2 regions of the Janibacter sp. GXQ6167 genome follow, and region 2 is predicted to be linked to the other one. Evidence: riboswitches for the same ligand, from Rfam matches in the RefSeq annotation. Region 2 holds a riboswitch; the other holds the start of a gene.
What was found. Region 2 has a riboswitch for S-adenosylmethionine ahead of AB8K43_RS10795 (aminotransferase class V-fold PLP-dependent enzyme). Riboswitches for the same ligand answer to the same signal wherever they lie in the genome.

Region 1 (7,222 bases), on a different contig from region 2:
CTGGCCGTCCTCTTCGACGAGCTCGGCGCGGCGGCGGGGGTCGATGCGCGCTACGACGCGTTCCTCACGCGGGCGAAGGATCAGTTCACCGATCTGGGGGCGCTGGAGTTCCGGGCGCGGACGGCAGTGGGTGAGTTGGCGATCGCCCTTCAAGCGTCGTTGCTCCTTCGCCATGGCCACCCGGCGGTCGCGGATGCCTTCGTCGGCTCGCGCCTCGACCGGCAATGGGGCACCGTCTACGGCACGCTCGACCAGAGCATCGACACCGCCGCGATCCTGGAGCGCTGCACGCCGAAGATCTGATGGTCGCCGCAGGCGGCCCCGGCGCTCTAGCATCTGCGCCGATACCTACCAGTCGAGAGCTCCCTTAAAGCGGCCCCGTGCGTCGTCGGTGAGTTGATATGGGCGGCGACGGAAGAAACGCGACCACTTCGTCGAAGGCCCGACTGGATAGAGCCAGATCTCCGACCACTCATCCTCATAGCCGCGGACGAAGGCCAAGGTCTTACCGTCCGGCGAGTAGACCGGGCCCCCGTCACTCAAGGTGGGGTCGCTTGGCCCCGGGACCAGTGCGAGCGCACCCGTCGCGGTCGTCACTTCGGCGACCCGTGAGCCCTGCCCCGGTTGCCAGGTCGCGACCGCGATCCGACTTCCGTCCGGAGAGAAGGCCGGGCTCGACAGTTGCGTGTCGGGAGGACCAATCGGTGCCACTGCGGCGCTCGAGATCGGCACGCCGCCAGCCCGTGCGACCGCGACGGCGGCACTGGACGCAACGCGCACCGACACATCGCCAGCCGCCGGGTCGACGAGGGCGAGAGCCAAACCCGCGCTCGGGTGCCAGGCGTGTCCGGTGATCTCGAACCCCGGCGAGAGGTCGGTGATCTGCACGCTCGCGTGAGTGGACGGGTTGAGAGCGAAGATCTCCCATCGGGCGTCGTCGGGGTCACCCACCGCTCCGAGGTGAAGGATCGTCTCCACATCCGCCCAGACCGGAGAGTGCCCCGCTCCGAGTACTTCCAGGGTCGCGCCCGAGGTCGCCGAAACGATCACGAGTCGAGAGGTCGGATCGGTCTCGCTTCCTCGGTGGATGATGAACCGGGTCCGGTCCGGGGACCATGACGGATTCCGGTCGCTGACGTAGGTCAGGTTCGCCCGATCGTCGATGACACGCTCGATCACCCCAGTGACGGGCGAGCAGGTGAAGATGTCCTCCTGACTCGTATGGTCACCGTCGTAATCCGACGTGCTGTACCCGAAGAAGGCGATCTGCGGCCGCCGCCGAAGGATCGGGATCACCCAGGGCGGGAGTGCCCTCTCCGCGGCGACTCCTATGGTTCCGAAGCCTCGGCGGACGGCGGCGTTCGCACTGGGATCGGGGAAGGTGGGGAAACGACGCTCGGACATGGCGACCCCTTCGCTCGCTGCGGTGGGCGCAACACTGCACCCGTAGGGGCAGGTCTCCGGCGTCAGGGTCACAGATCTGTCCCTCTTCCACGGTACGCCGAAGGGAGGGCCTGGGCGTGTGGATATGCGGCCCTGGCTTCGACACGTCACGCCTTGCGGGTGCTTCGTTCGGGCACACCGATGTTTCCGTTCGCGGGCCGTTGTCGGTGGCCTTCGGTAGCGTGAGCAGTAGATCGAGAAGAGCGACCACAAGCCCTCCGGCAGGTCGCCTGGCAACCGCCGCGTGCGGCGGTGCCCCCGGAGGAAGATCTGCCCCGCGGGCAGGCCGCGGGGAACGCACGAATGGAAGGTTCGCCATGTCCGAGCACCAGCCCCAGCCAGCCCAGGTCGTCGAAGTCGCGGCCGGCGGTGTCGACGGCTCGCCCGTCTGCTCCCTCTATCACCCAGGCCACCAGGCCCACTTCATCCAGGTCCGCAAAGCGCGGGCGACCGCACCGATCCCGCTGACGTTCGTCGCCCTTCGCGGCCGGTGTGTACGCACGACCGACCCGGAGGGGAAGCCAATGAACTTCTGCAATCACGACCCGGGTCGCCTCGCCCGCGCTGTCGAGCGCTCTGGAGGCCGCGACATTCGGCTGTATGACTACGGGATCCTCGCGATCGGCGGTGAGGTCTTCTGCGTCAACCGCGGGACCAGGCTCATCGGGGCGTGCCGCTCGTCGGACGGCCAGAGTCAGCTCGGCGTCACGGGGGTCGTCATCTAACGGCCGTCTCCTAGACGATGCGCCGTAGCCGTGCGCCCTCGTAGTCTCTGACAGATGATGCCGACGACCGACGAAGTCTTCCTGCTACTCACGAAGGATGACGGCAAGCTCGAAGGGATGACGACCCAGCGCGGCTACGGCCTCGTCGGGGCGATGCTGAGCGACTTGATCCGTGCTGGCGCGATCGACGTGACGGCGGACAAGAATCCGCGGCTGCTCGTCGTCGACAGCACGCCGACCGGCGATCCGGTCCTGGACCGTGGGCTAGAGCGGATCGCCAAGAAGTTCGACGGGAAGAAGCTCTCGTCGCTGATCAGCGACGGGAAGCTCAACCCGGAGAGCGCGGTCGTCGAGCGGCTTGCCTCGCAGGGCGTGATCAAGGTCCTGGAGAAGGCGGCCTGGGGCTTGATCCCCGAGCGGTACCCGGTCCTCAACCCTGGCCCGGAGCAGCAGCTTCGCCGGCGCCTCGCCGCGGTGCTCGCGGGAAGCGCGCCGCCGACCCTGCAGGACGCGACCGTGCTGTCGATCCTGCAGGGCCTGGGCGTGGCCCACACGGTCCTCAAGGACGAGGCCGCTGGAATGAGCAAGCGCGACCTGGCCAACCGCATCGAGCAGGTCGCTGCCTCCGACCCCAGCGGTGAAGCCGTCAGCAAGGCGGTCGAGTCCCTGAACGCCGCGATGATGACGGCCGTCATGATTCCGATGGTGGTAACGACCACCAATTAGCAGTGCCCGCCGGCCTCAGTGATCGCGTCGCTTATGGCGCGTCCATCATGACCGACACGCTATTGATGTGGTCGTCGTCGAAACCGAACCAGATGAAGCAGGGGTCGATTTCGAACCGCAGCCAATCAGCGCCTTCGGCCTCTGGCTCTCCGAAGAACTCCCGCACCTCCGCTCGGGTCGCGGTCGTGAGCGGCAATCCCTTGATGAGCGCGTCCGGTAGCGGGTAAAAGCCCGGACCCCCGTCGGGTCGGATCGCGAGGACCGCGGAGTCGAAGACACCGTTGACATACACCATGTCCGCGCCCATCTCCGGCGATGAGTAGTAGCGGGTGAACTCACCCTCGTCGTCGAACTCGCTGGTCTCGGTCGGCCCGCCAAAGATCTTCCACGGGATCTGGACCCGGTCGTCGCCGTCTTCGGCTCCGAGCACGTCGATCAGTTGCCGAAGCTCGCCCTGCACCGCCGGTCGGTGGCTGACGGGAGAAGGGGGACGAACCGAGCCCGGGTTCCGGTGCTGCTGCGTGGCAGCGGGGTCGTTCGCGGAAGCCGGACCTCGGTCTCTCGCGCTTCGCAACTCCGCGAGCGCTGGGCCGTAGAACCCTTCGACAATCTCCTGCCAGCTCTGCGCGTTGGCACCGAGGACGTCTGCGAACCTCGCGGTGTGAGCGGTCAACTCCGAACGTGTCAGCTCATCCAGTGTCCCGACCTCCTCCTGGAGATAGGCGTGGAGGAGCCGCTGGAGGAGTTGGAACTGGTATGGCGAGAGCTTCTTCTCCGGGCCTGAGCTCCGTCGCCACGGCCACCTCTTCGATCGCGAGCCCACCTCGTGCCCCCCTTCTCCCCTGCCTGCCTCAACCCGCCGAACGAGGCGGCCGCATAAGGATCGCCACTGCTTGCCCAGGACTGCCGATCGCCGGGTCCCGTCTTCGGTGACGAACCGCTCCCAGTCCGCGGGTTGGTCGGTCAAAGCGTGCCTCTGACGCTCCAATTAAAGCCGCTGTTCGGCGGAATGCCGCCGACTTAGCTCGCGCTCGGCCGGGTCAATCACGCGCGCGGGTCGATCAAGACCATCGCATGGTGGTTCGCGGTGGCGAGATCGTCGAAAGCCGCCTCGACTCCATCGAGACCGACGGTGCCGGCGTGGTGGATCGCCGGGTTGATCTTGCCGTCCGCCATGAGGCGCAGGCGCCGGTGAACTCACCGGGGTCATGCGCGCAGACGAACTGCAGGATGATCTCCGCCTTAATCCCAATTGAGGGTGTGATGAGTGCGGGGAGGGGGCTTTCGAGACACGCGCCACTACTTTGGTCTCTGAGGTGGGACTGCACTGCCAACCAGGTGCGACCCGGTCTAGGAACTCCGAGGGGCCATCACATCCGACTGGATATCCGCGACCGCGGTAGCTCACGCGCTCGACCTTCTCTTGCCGTAGGCCACACCTACGGTGAGATGATGGGCACATGACCGATCACGACTTCGAGGCCGACGCGGACTTCCCAGCCGAAACCGAGCGGGACAACGTCCTGGACGTCGATCCTGAACTTGAGGTCGTTTCAACCTCCTACGACATCACCTCTTACGGTGCCGACTATCCGGTTGACGGCCTGGTGAGCCGCCTTCAAAAGGGTGACATTGTTATTCCCACATTTGATCCGACCTTCGAGGGAAGCCAGGACATTCGGGGCTTCCAGCGAAAGTTCGTCTGGAGCCGTCCACAGATGGACAAGTTCATCGAGTCCCTACTCCTGGGGCTCCCGGTCCCGGGGATCTTCCTTGTCAGGGACAGGGACAACAAACTGCTGGTGCTGGATGGTCAGCAAAGACTCAAGACGCTGCAGGCCTTCTACAATCCCGACCGCTCCGGTGCGGACTATCGACTACGGAATGTCCAGGCACCATTCCAAAGCATGCGCTACCAAGATCTCGATGATGAGGATCGCCGGCGCCTAGACGACAGCATCATTCATGCAACAGTTCTGCGCCAAGAGCACCCGGCCGGAAACCAAGATGCTGTGTACTCAATATTCGAACGGCTCAATACGGGGGGTAGCCCTCTTCAACCACAGGAGATCCGCGTTGCGTTATACAGCGGCGCCTTCCTCCAGGAGATCGGGCGGACCGCGGCCGATATGCACTGGCGCAATCTTTATGGTGACCCCTCCGCACGCTTGAAGGACCACGAGCTGATCCTTCGAGTCCTGGCGCTCTACGAAAGCTTGTCCGACTACAGGCGCCCGCTCAAGTCCTTCCTCAACCACTACCTCGACGCGAACCGAAATCGGTCGGATTACAAGGGGCTATTCGACCTCTTTCGCGCAGCCGCGGAACGATTGGACGGAGCCCTCGGGAAGACCGCGTTTCGCCCGGTACGCCCACTCAATGCCGCCATTCTCGACTCGGTCTTCGTCGGGGTCATGCGGCGTCTCGAGAAGGGTCCAATCAACGACCTGGAACAACTCAGGGAGGCATATGAGGCTTTGCTGAAGAACGAAGATTATGTATCAGCGATCGACAAGTCGACGGCGGACGAGACCAGTGTGAGCCGGCGTATTGAGCTGGCGACCGCCGCATTCCGCGACTTGGTTTGATGGCACACTTTCGCGGCCGAAACGAGGTCAAGCGGCGGCGTGATCGACTGGAATCGGCAGTCGGGCTCATCGACGGGAGTACGCAGAATGGTGAGTTGCTGTCTCACTACGCGCGTTACGTCGTGGTACTTGTCAGTGGCTATGTCGAGCAGGGCGTGAAGGAACTCATTCGCGAGTACTCCCGAAATCACTGCGACAAGCGTCTTCAGCGATACGTTGGCAAGCAACTTGACCGCGTGAACGTCATCAATCCCGATCGCCTGAAACAGCTACTCGACTCTCTCGATCCGGAGTGGTGGCCAGAGCTTGAGGCTCGCCACGCAGACGACTTGCAAGCGTTGAGCAGCATCGTCACTCACCGCCACAAAGTTTCGCATGGCGGCGACTCTGAGATCACCGTTGTAACAGTTCGTCAGTACCTAAGCCAGGTCGATCCTGTTATGAGTTGGCTAATTAACTGCCTTGATCCGCCGCCATCTTCTTCATGACTCCTATCCTCCGACGAGCTGGAGCAGAGGGCGGGCAGCAGGTTGTTGCACGCCCACGCTCAAGCCAGCTCGTACAGCGATCCGTGCTTGCTGGCCATGGTCGACTCGACTGACTCGGCGAGGGCGGAGTCGCGTACGAGAAGACCGAACTCGACGTTGCGATTCTCGGCGCTGAAAGAAAAGTTGGCACTGGTCAACAACAGCACCTCGTGGTCGATCACGATGAACTTCGCGTGGCTGACCACACGCCTGCCGCTGGGGAGATCCCCAGACTGATATACGGTCGCCTTCGGCAGTTGTGCCTTGACTTCGACTGAGTCTGCCTTGTCGCCGTCGACGTAGACAGTGACGATGACTCCCGGCTGCTCGGACGCTTCCTTAAGCACTTTCCACATCTGGGAGGTCTGCTCGAAGTTGTACGTCGCGCACACGACGGACTGACGGGCCGCTTGAACGAGGCGGTGGAACTGGCCCGTCAGGTGGCCGATCTTCGCTTCGTTGCCCGGCATCGTCCAGACGGGCGTGAGATCACGGTTGAGCGACTTCGCCCCACTGATGGCACGCAGCACCCCTGCCGCACGATCGCCCTGCTCGTGGCTAAGTCCGGCATCAGCGAGCAACTGCTTGGCCTCGCCACGACGTGCGGCGTTGACGACAGACAAAGCCTTGACGACGTGCTGACCCGAGGCGAACTGCACGGCGAGGGCTTCGGCCTCGCTGGCAGTCAGGAACTCCCCCAGTGATGCGAAGGGGTCAGAGGGCATCCGGACTCCCGAAGAACCCGGGGACGGTCTCGCCCGTCGCCGTTGGGAGACTGAGCAGGAACCGCCGGTCGAGGAAGCGGTTGGCCTTCTCGCACGAGGTCTCCGAGGCGAAGGAGCAACCGTGGCATGCGGCACCGTGGAGAAAGTCCTCGGGGTCGCTCGGTGTCCGTATCGCGCAGACAGGGTCGGAAGAGCATCGCGCGGCACGACGTAGGCCAGACACGACAAGGCCGCGGAGCCGCTCGGGCTCGGACAGCGCGACCAAACCGCCCAAGGTGCCTTCGCTGTCGGATGCCGTGGTGCAGATCAGCAGTCCGGCGGCGGCCTCGCGCTGGGGTGTACTGGTCCAGCCGTAGATGCGTTCGGTGAGGCTGGCAGCGCCGTAGCCACTTGACATCGCCATCTCACGGATAAGGGAGTGCGACAGAGTGTGGAGTAGCCAGTACCGGGGCGCGGGCAGTCGCAGGTCGGGGTCGACGTTCTTGGCG
Region 2 (7,222 bases):
CAGCGTCGGCCCATTCGTCCCAGATCGTGATGCCGCGCTCGTGCAGCCAGCCGATGTTGGTGTCGCCGCGCAGGAACCACAACAGTTCACCGATGATCGAGCGCAGGTGGAGTTTTTTGGTCGTCAGGACGGGGAAACCGTCCGCGAGATCGAAGCGCATCTGGTACCCGAAGATCGAGCGCGTCCCCGTGCCGGTGCGGTCGGATTTTTCGACCCCGTGGTCGCGGACGTGCTCGAGCAGATCAAGGTATTGACGCATACGGGCGACGCTAGCAACTGGTCCGGACAACCCGGCCCGCCAGCGCCGGTGACGCGCCTATCGACACCGGACGCGGTTATTAGTGCGTCCGGTGGCGATTGCCCCGGCACGAGACCACGGGCGCGGTTGCGGGCAGGTAACCTCATCCCATGTCTGAGGCGAGCCTGCACACCCCCTTCGGCCGGGTCATTACTGCCATGGTCACCCCCATGCGTCCCGACGGTTCGATCGATGCGAAGGGGGCGAAGGCCGTCGTCGAGCACCTCCTCGATCTCGGGCACGACGGGATCGTCGTCAACGGCACGACGGGGGAGTCGCCGACCCTGACCGCCGAGGAGTCCATCGAAATGGTCTCGCTCGTCGCGCAGACCGCCGCTGGGCGCGCCGCCGTCACCGCGGGCGTCGGCTCTAACGCCACCGCTCACAGCGTCGACATGGCCCGCCGCGCTCAGGACGCCGGCGCCGACGCCCTCCTGCTGATCTCGCCGTACTACAACAAGCCCACTCAGGCCGGACTGATCGAGCACTGCCGCACCGTCGCGGGCACGACCGACCTGCCGGTCATGCTCTACGACATCCCGGGGCGCACGGGGACCCCCTTCACCACGGAGACGCTGATCGAGCTGGCCGCAGAGCCGACGATCACGGCGGTCAAGGACGCCAAGGGGCAGCCATGGGCCTCCAGTCACGTGATGGCCGCGACCGACCTGCTGTGGTTCTCAGGCGCCGACGAGCAAAACCTCTCGCTGCTTGCCGAAGGGGCGACCGGCGTCGTCTCGGTCGTGGGTCACGTCGCGGGCCGCCAGTACGCCGAGATGGTTGCGGCGATGGACGCGGGCGACGTCGCGACCGCGCGGGAGATTCACCGCCGACTGATCCCCGCCGTCGATGCGTTGATGACCACCTCTCAGGGCGCCATCATGGCCAAGGCGGCGCTCGTCGAGTTGGGGGTCATCGAGCACGCGAGCGTGCGGCTGCCCTATGTGGAGGGTCCGCCGGAGCACCTCGACATCCTGCGCGCCGGACTACGTGAAGCGGGTCTGCTGTGAGCCACCCCCACCCGGACCTCGCCACGCCGCCGCCGCTTGAGAAGGGGGCGCTGCGCGTCACCCCGCTCGGTGGCCTCGGCGAAATCGGCCGCAATATGACGGTCATCGAGCACGACGGGCAACTGCTCATCATCGACTGCGGGGTCCTCTTCCCCGACGATCATCAGCCGGGCGTCGACCTGATCCTGCCGGACTTCGAGTCGGTGCTGGATCGTCTCGATGACGTCCAGGCCATCATCTTGACCCACGGGCACGAGGACCACATCGGGGCGGTGCCCTATCTGCTCGCGCACAAGCCGGATATCCCGCTGGTCGGTTCGCAACTGACCTTGGCGCTCGTCGAGGCGAAGCTCAAGGAGCACAAGATCACCCCCTTCACCCTCGGGGTGCGCGAAGGGGGGCGGGAGGAATTCGGGACCTTCGACTGCGAGTTCATCGCGGTCAACCACTCGATCCCCGATGCGCTCGCGGTCTTCGTGCGGACCGAGGCCGGGACCCTGTTGCACACCGGCGACTTCAAGATGGATCAGCTCCCGCTCGACGGCCGGATCACTGACCTGCGCGCCTTCGCCAAAGCGGGGGAGGAAGGGGTCGACCTCTTCCTTACGGACTCGACCAACGCGACCGTGCCTGGGTTCGTGCCGCCGGAGCGCGACATTTCCTCGGCGATCGACAAGGTCTTCCGGCACGCCGAGCGGCGGATCATCGTCGCGTGCTTCTCCTCGCACATGCACCGGGTGCAGCAGGTGCTCGACGCTGCGCAGAAGGCGGGCCGCAAGGTCGCCTTCGTCGGCCGGTCGATGGTCCGCAATATGAAGATTGCCGCTGAACTCGGTCACCTGCACGTGCCCGACGGCGTGCTCGTGGACGTCAAGAAGCTGAGCGATCTGCCCGACGACAAGGTGGTGCTGATCTGCACCGGGAGCCAGGGCGAGCCGATGGCGGCGCTGGCCCGGATGGCGAACCGGGACCACCGCATCGACGTCGGCGTGGACGACACGATCATGTTGCTGTCCTCGCCGATCCCCGGGAATGAGGGGTCGGTCTGGCGGGTGATCAACGGTCTGATGCGCCTCGGCGCACACGTCGTCCACAGCGGTGGCAGCGAGCGGGTCCACGTGTCGGGTCACGCAGCCGCTGGTGAGTTGTTGTACGTCTACAACATCGTGCGGCCGCGCAATGTGTTGCCGGTGCACGGGGAGTGGCGTCATCTTGTCGCGAACCGGGACCTCGCGGTCGCGACCGGTGTCCACCCTGATCACATCCCGCTCGCCGAAGACGGCGTCGTCGTCGATCTGATCGACGGAAGGGCTCGGATCGTCGGCGCCGTCCCTGCCGGATACGTCTATGTCGACGGGTCCTCGGTCGGCGAGGCCGACGAGGAGATGCTGAAGGACCGGCGAATCCTGCGCGACGAGGGTTTCGTCTCGGTTGTCGTGGTGGTCGACTCCACGACCGGCAAGGTTGTCGCCGGCCCGGAGATCACTGCGCGCGGTTTCGCCGAGGACGCCGAGATCTTCAACCAGGTGCGGCCGAAGATCGTTGCTGCGCTCGACGAGGCGGCCTCGAAGGGGGCGACCGATGTGTACGCGCTCCAGCAGGTCATCCGCCGGGCGATTGGCGGCTGGGTGGGCGGCAAGATCCGCCGCCGCCCGATGATCATCCCGGTCGTCATCGAGGCGTAGGGTTCGATTAGCGAGTGTGGAGCAGAGATAAAAGCGCCCACCGGTGTTAATCGCACCGGTGGGCGCGTCATCGAGATCTGCGAATCAGGACGGTTCGCTCGTCAGTTTCGGTGCCGCGGACTCTGCGGAACGGGTGGAGGGTGTCTTTTCCACATCCATCCGCTGGGCGCGGGCCCCGCTCCGGAATGGGCCGAGAGTGCCGTTGCGTCGTTCGAACGTGAGCTCCTCGGCTGGTTGCGGACTGTTTGGGCCGTCGGGGTCAATCGTGATGAACCGCTGCGTCCAGTAGGTCACGTTGCGACACCAGTTAAAACCCTGGGTAAAGGAGGCTTGGACGTGGAAGCCGCCGAGATAGAGCCGCTCGACACCCAAAGCATCAGTCTGCCGATCTTCGGGGTCCAGCGCGCAGTTGTAGGTCCAAGTGTACGGCGTGTAGATGTATCCGTCGGCCTTCCTCGCCGAAGCCCCTCGACCCTCGTACTCCCAGCACGAGGAGTGTCCGCTTCGGTTGGTCCAGGCAGCGGTCTGGTTGCCGATGATCCAGTAGGTAATCTTCGGATCTGCGATGACGGAGTCGTCGGTGATGTCATAGACATAGAGGCCATAAGGAGCGCCATCGGGACCTACCCCGTTTATGGTCGAGTCGACCTCCAAGGTGTAACCGCACCCGCCCTGCCATCGAGGAGTGTTTCGAACCCAACCGTTGATGCCAGGGTCTTTTCGAAGAGAGGCGGCGAAGGTGGGTGCCGCTGCACCGAAGGCGAGTATCGGCAACGACCATGCGGTGCCCTTAGCGACAGAGCGTCGGGAGATGGGACGTGAAGCCGCAGCGACGTGCGCTTGTCCTCTAGACATGTCCATTCTGTCCTTGAGTGTAGACAACTTACGGGGGCGCATCAGAGTAGGCTCGCTACTATTCCGCCAACGCTTCACGGTAACACAATCGGACCCGACCCCGACTCCCCAGTAACAATCTCGTCCATCATCCAGTGTCGGGCTGTAGGTTGTCTGGGTGGAAGTCTCCAGAGCGAAGGGCAGCGCGCGGAGAGTTTCTGGGACCCACGGTGCGTTACCCGCATTTACCAGGGGGACGGGGCAGCGACGACTTCGTGGCCGTCGGCGCGCCAGGCGCCCTCGGCGTCGCGGGTGTAGCGGCGCGACGGGCCGTTGGCTGCCAGAGAACGAACGGCCGCGATAAGTCGCTCGACGTGCTCCAGGCGGTTGCCGAGGCCAAGGCTCACGCGGACCGCAGCCGGAGCGTCGCTCCCTTCCCGCCGCAGCAATTCGTCGACGAGCAGGTGCGCGCAGAAGCGGCCATCGCGCACGCCGATGCCGTGCTCGAGGGACAGGGCCGTGGCGACGAGGTCCGCTTCGAGGCCCTCGATCGTGAAGGTGATCACGGGCACTCGCTCGTGGTCCTCACCGAAGATGCTGTACGTGCGCACGCCGTCAATCCCCGCGAGCCCCTCGCGCAAGCGAGCGAAGAGGGCGCTCTCGTGGGCCTCGATCGCCTCACCATGGCGGCGGAAGGTCGCGCACGCGGCAGCGAGGGCGACCGCGCCGAGGACGTTGGGGCTTCCCCCTTCGTGCCGCGCCGCACCTCGATGCCAACTCGTCCGCAGTGGCGAAACCTCCTGCGTCGCACCACCACCCGCGAGATAGGGCTCCGCGCGGTCCAGCCAGTCGCGACGGCCCGCGAGCACTCCGGCGCCGAAGGGGGCATAGAGCTTGTGTCCTGAGAAGGCGACCCAGTCGGCGCCCAGCGACTCGAGGTCGACGGGGCGGTGCGGAGCCAACTGCGCGGCGTCGATGACGACCCGCGCACCATGGTCCCGGGCGATCCGGGTGAGGCGCTCGAGCGGCCAGAGTTCGCCGGTGACATTCGAAGCCGCGGTTAGGACGACCAGCCGGTGCTCGGCCGGGATGGTGGAGAGCGCGTCCTCGAGGCTCACCTCGGCGTCGCGCACGGTGTAGGGGACCGGCAGGCGGGCGGTCTGAGCCTGCGGCCAGGGCAGGAGCGTCGCGTGGTGCTCGGAGTCATAGACGAAGACGACCGTGCCCGTCGGAAGCGCGCGGGCCAGCAGGTTCATCGAATCGGTCGTGTTGCGCGTGAAGATCACGATGTCGTCCTCGCGCGCGCCGACGTAGCGGGCGACCTCTTCGCGGGCCGCCTCGTAGGAGCCGCTGGAGATCTGCGACGCGTAGCCCTTGCCGCGGTGCACGGACGCATAGGTCTGGGACGCGATGTCGACGGCCTGCTTCACCGCGGCGAGGACGGGTGCCGATGCCGCGTGGTCGAGATTGGCGTGTTCGACGACTCGGCCATCGAGGGCACGGCAGGTCAGGCCCGCAGCGAGAGTCGATGGCACCAGCGACGGGGCGGCGACCTGGAGGTGAGCCTGGGGCGCGCCAGAGTGCGCCGAGGGGCGGGCTTCAGCCGACGCAGTGTCCTGGCTGGGCGCGGCCGTCGAGCGAAGGGCGGTGGTGTCGTGAGCCACTGACATGGCGCTACTCCTGGTCCGATCTGGGACCCGAGGTGTCACTCACGAGCCCGCGCTTGCCGCGCGAGCACTGCGCCCGCCGGCCAGGTCGTCACCCGGAGCACCCCACCGCGGAAGGAGGGTTGCCGACCAGCAAGCCGGGGCTTGATGCTGGCACTCATGACCTTGGGCGGAAACATAGCCCACCCCACCGGGCCCTTGTCGACGCCGGGCCCGGACTATCTCACCGGATGAGATCCACGGTGACTGGGTGACAGTGGGAGCGCCCGGGAATCCGGGCGTTCCCACCGTCACCCGGAGGCTGCCCGATCCGACAGCGGACCCGGGGGTGCTCCGCTGGAGGGAATTCCACGCCAGAGGGGAGTGTGGAAAGGCTCCGCCGGGGCCCTGGGCCCCGTACCGTTGATCTATGGGCGATGAGACGGAGCTTGAGCGCCTCATCGCGTCGGGTCGCTTCCCCTCAGTTGCCCAGTCCCGCGCGACCTCAGCGCAACGCCTTGAATCAGCCCGCGAGGCGCTCCGGTCCCACCGAGGAGGTGGGCTCGACGTTGTGGCTTTCGGGTCACTGGCGCGGGGAGAGATGACTGCAGAGAGTGACTTCGATTACCTCGTTCTCGCACGAGAATTGCCTCGAGATCCCCGCGCCACGATCGATCTGTTAAAGCGAGCGGACGCGATACGCCGTGACTGGGGGACAGGTGCAGGCCACGACGTGCGCCAGCCCGGGGCCTCCGGGTTGTTCGGGACCGCGGTTGGTGCCTTCGAGATGATCGATCAGATCGGGCTGCAGGCGGATACGAACCACTCCCTGACGCGCAGAATGCTCCTGCTTGAGGAGTCGACGAGCCTGATGGACTCCGAGGTGCATGCCGAAGTGGTGAGTGCTGCACTGGAGAGGTACCTCCACGTTGGACCCAAGCCTGCGTCGGACCCCGACAAGGCGCCGCGCTTCCTGCTCAACGACGTAGTTCGATACTGGAGGACGCTAAGCGTCGACTACCAGGCGAAGGCCCGCGATGGCGAGCAAGTCTCAGGCCTGCGGTATCTCAAGCTTGTGATCAGCCGCAAGGTGGTCTTCGCCGGGACCCTCATGTCGCTCGTGACCTGCGGCCTCGATGGCTGGCACAAAGCGACCGCCGATGACCTTCGTGCGCAGTTCGCGATGACGCCACTGGAGCGACTGGTGCAGGGTTACAGCAGGTTCGACGACAAGGGAAGGGAAGCAATCGAGGGTGTCATCGCTGTTGTGGACTACTTCCTCAAGGCCAGCGGGAACGCTGAGTGGCGCGACGCGGTGCGGCGAGGGCGCTCCGACGGCGCCGCCGTCGAAGAGTTCGAGCAGGCGAGGCGTCAAGCGCAAGACCTCCAATCGCACCTCGAGTCCCTCTTCTTCTTCGGCGAGTTGCAGGGGAGGACGCGTGCGTTGCTCGTCTTCTAGAGCGTTGTCAGACACATGCGATACAAATGTTCGATCGCAAGAGAGGTGATGGACAGTATGAACGATGCGACGAGACAGTTAGGGGACTCGATCCGCAGCGCGGTTATCAAGCGTCTCGATGAAAATCCTGAGTCCATCGACGAGTTGGCTGACGGCCTCAACGTGTCGAGTGGTGCTGTCCACCGCATGATGGAAGCACCACGCTGGGATCTTTCTTTGGCACTGTCGGCGGCCGACCACCTCCGGATGCGTCTTCATGTCAGTGCTAGTTGAGACGAGGGCCGACGAGG

Region 1: linked by a shared signal. The riboswitch ahead of AB8K43_RS15050 (hypothetical protein) and the one ahead of AB8K43_RS10795 (aminotransferase class V-fold PLP-dependent enzyme) in region 2 are both predicted to bind S-adenosylmethionine.

Annotation. Positions count from the first base shown of each region.
Region 1 is NZ_JBGFSK010000015.1:8,196-15,417, reverse strand. It holds gene AB8K43_RS15060 (acyl-CoA dehydrogenase family protein) at 1-303, shown strand, start outside; gene AB8K43_RS15055 (hypothetical protein) at 349-1,476, opposite strand; SAM riboswitch class IV at 1,636-1,749, shown strand; gene AB8K43_RS15050 (hypothetical protein) at 1,761-2,168, shown strand; gene AB8K43_RS15045 (GPP34 family phosphoprotein) at 2,223-2,894, shown strand; gene AB8K43_RS15040 (hypothetical protein) at 2,926-3,717, opposite strand; gene AB8K43_RS15035 (hypothetical protein) at 3,939-4,070, opposite strand; gene AB8K43_RS15030 (DUF262 domain-containing protein) at 4,355-5,482, shown strand; gene AB8K43_RS15025 (HEPN domain-containing protein) at 5,482-5,970, shown strand; gene drmC (DISARM system phospholipase D-like protein DrmC) at 6,030-6,734, opposite strand; gene drmB (DrmB family protein) at 6,724-7,222, opposite strand, start outside.
Region 2 is NZ_JBGFSK010000006.1:141,339-148,560, forward strand. It holds gene AB8K43_RS10775 (thymidylate synthase) at 1-259, opposite strand, end outside; gene dapA (4-hydroxy-tetrahydrodipicolinate synthase) at 409-1,308, shown strand; gene AB8K43_RS10785 (ribonuclease J) at 1,305-2,993, shown strand; gene AB8K43_RS10790 (hypothetical protein) at 3,078-3,767, opposite strand; gene AB8K43_RS10795 (aminotransferase class V-fold PLP-dependent enzyme) at 4,073-5,497, opposite strand; SAM riboswitch class IV at 5,542-5,659, opposite strand; gene AB8K43_RS10800 (nucleotidyltransferase domain-containing protein) at 5,904-6,932, shown strand; gene AB8K43_RS10805 (hypothetical protein) at 6,990-7,205, shown strand; gene AB8K43_RS10810 (HIT family protein) at 7,189-7,222, shown strand, end outside.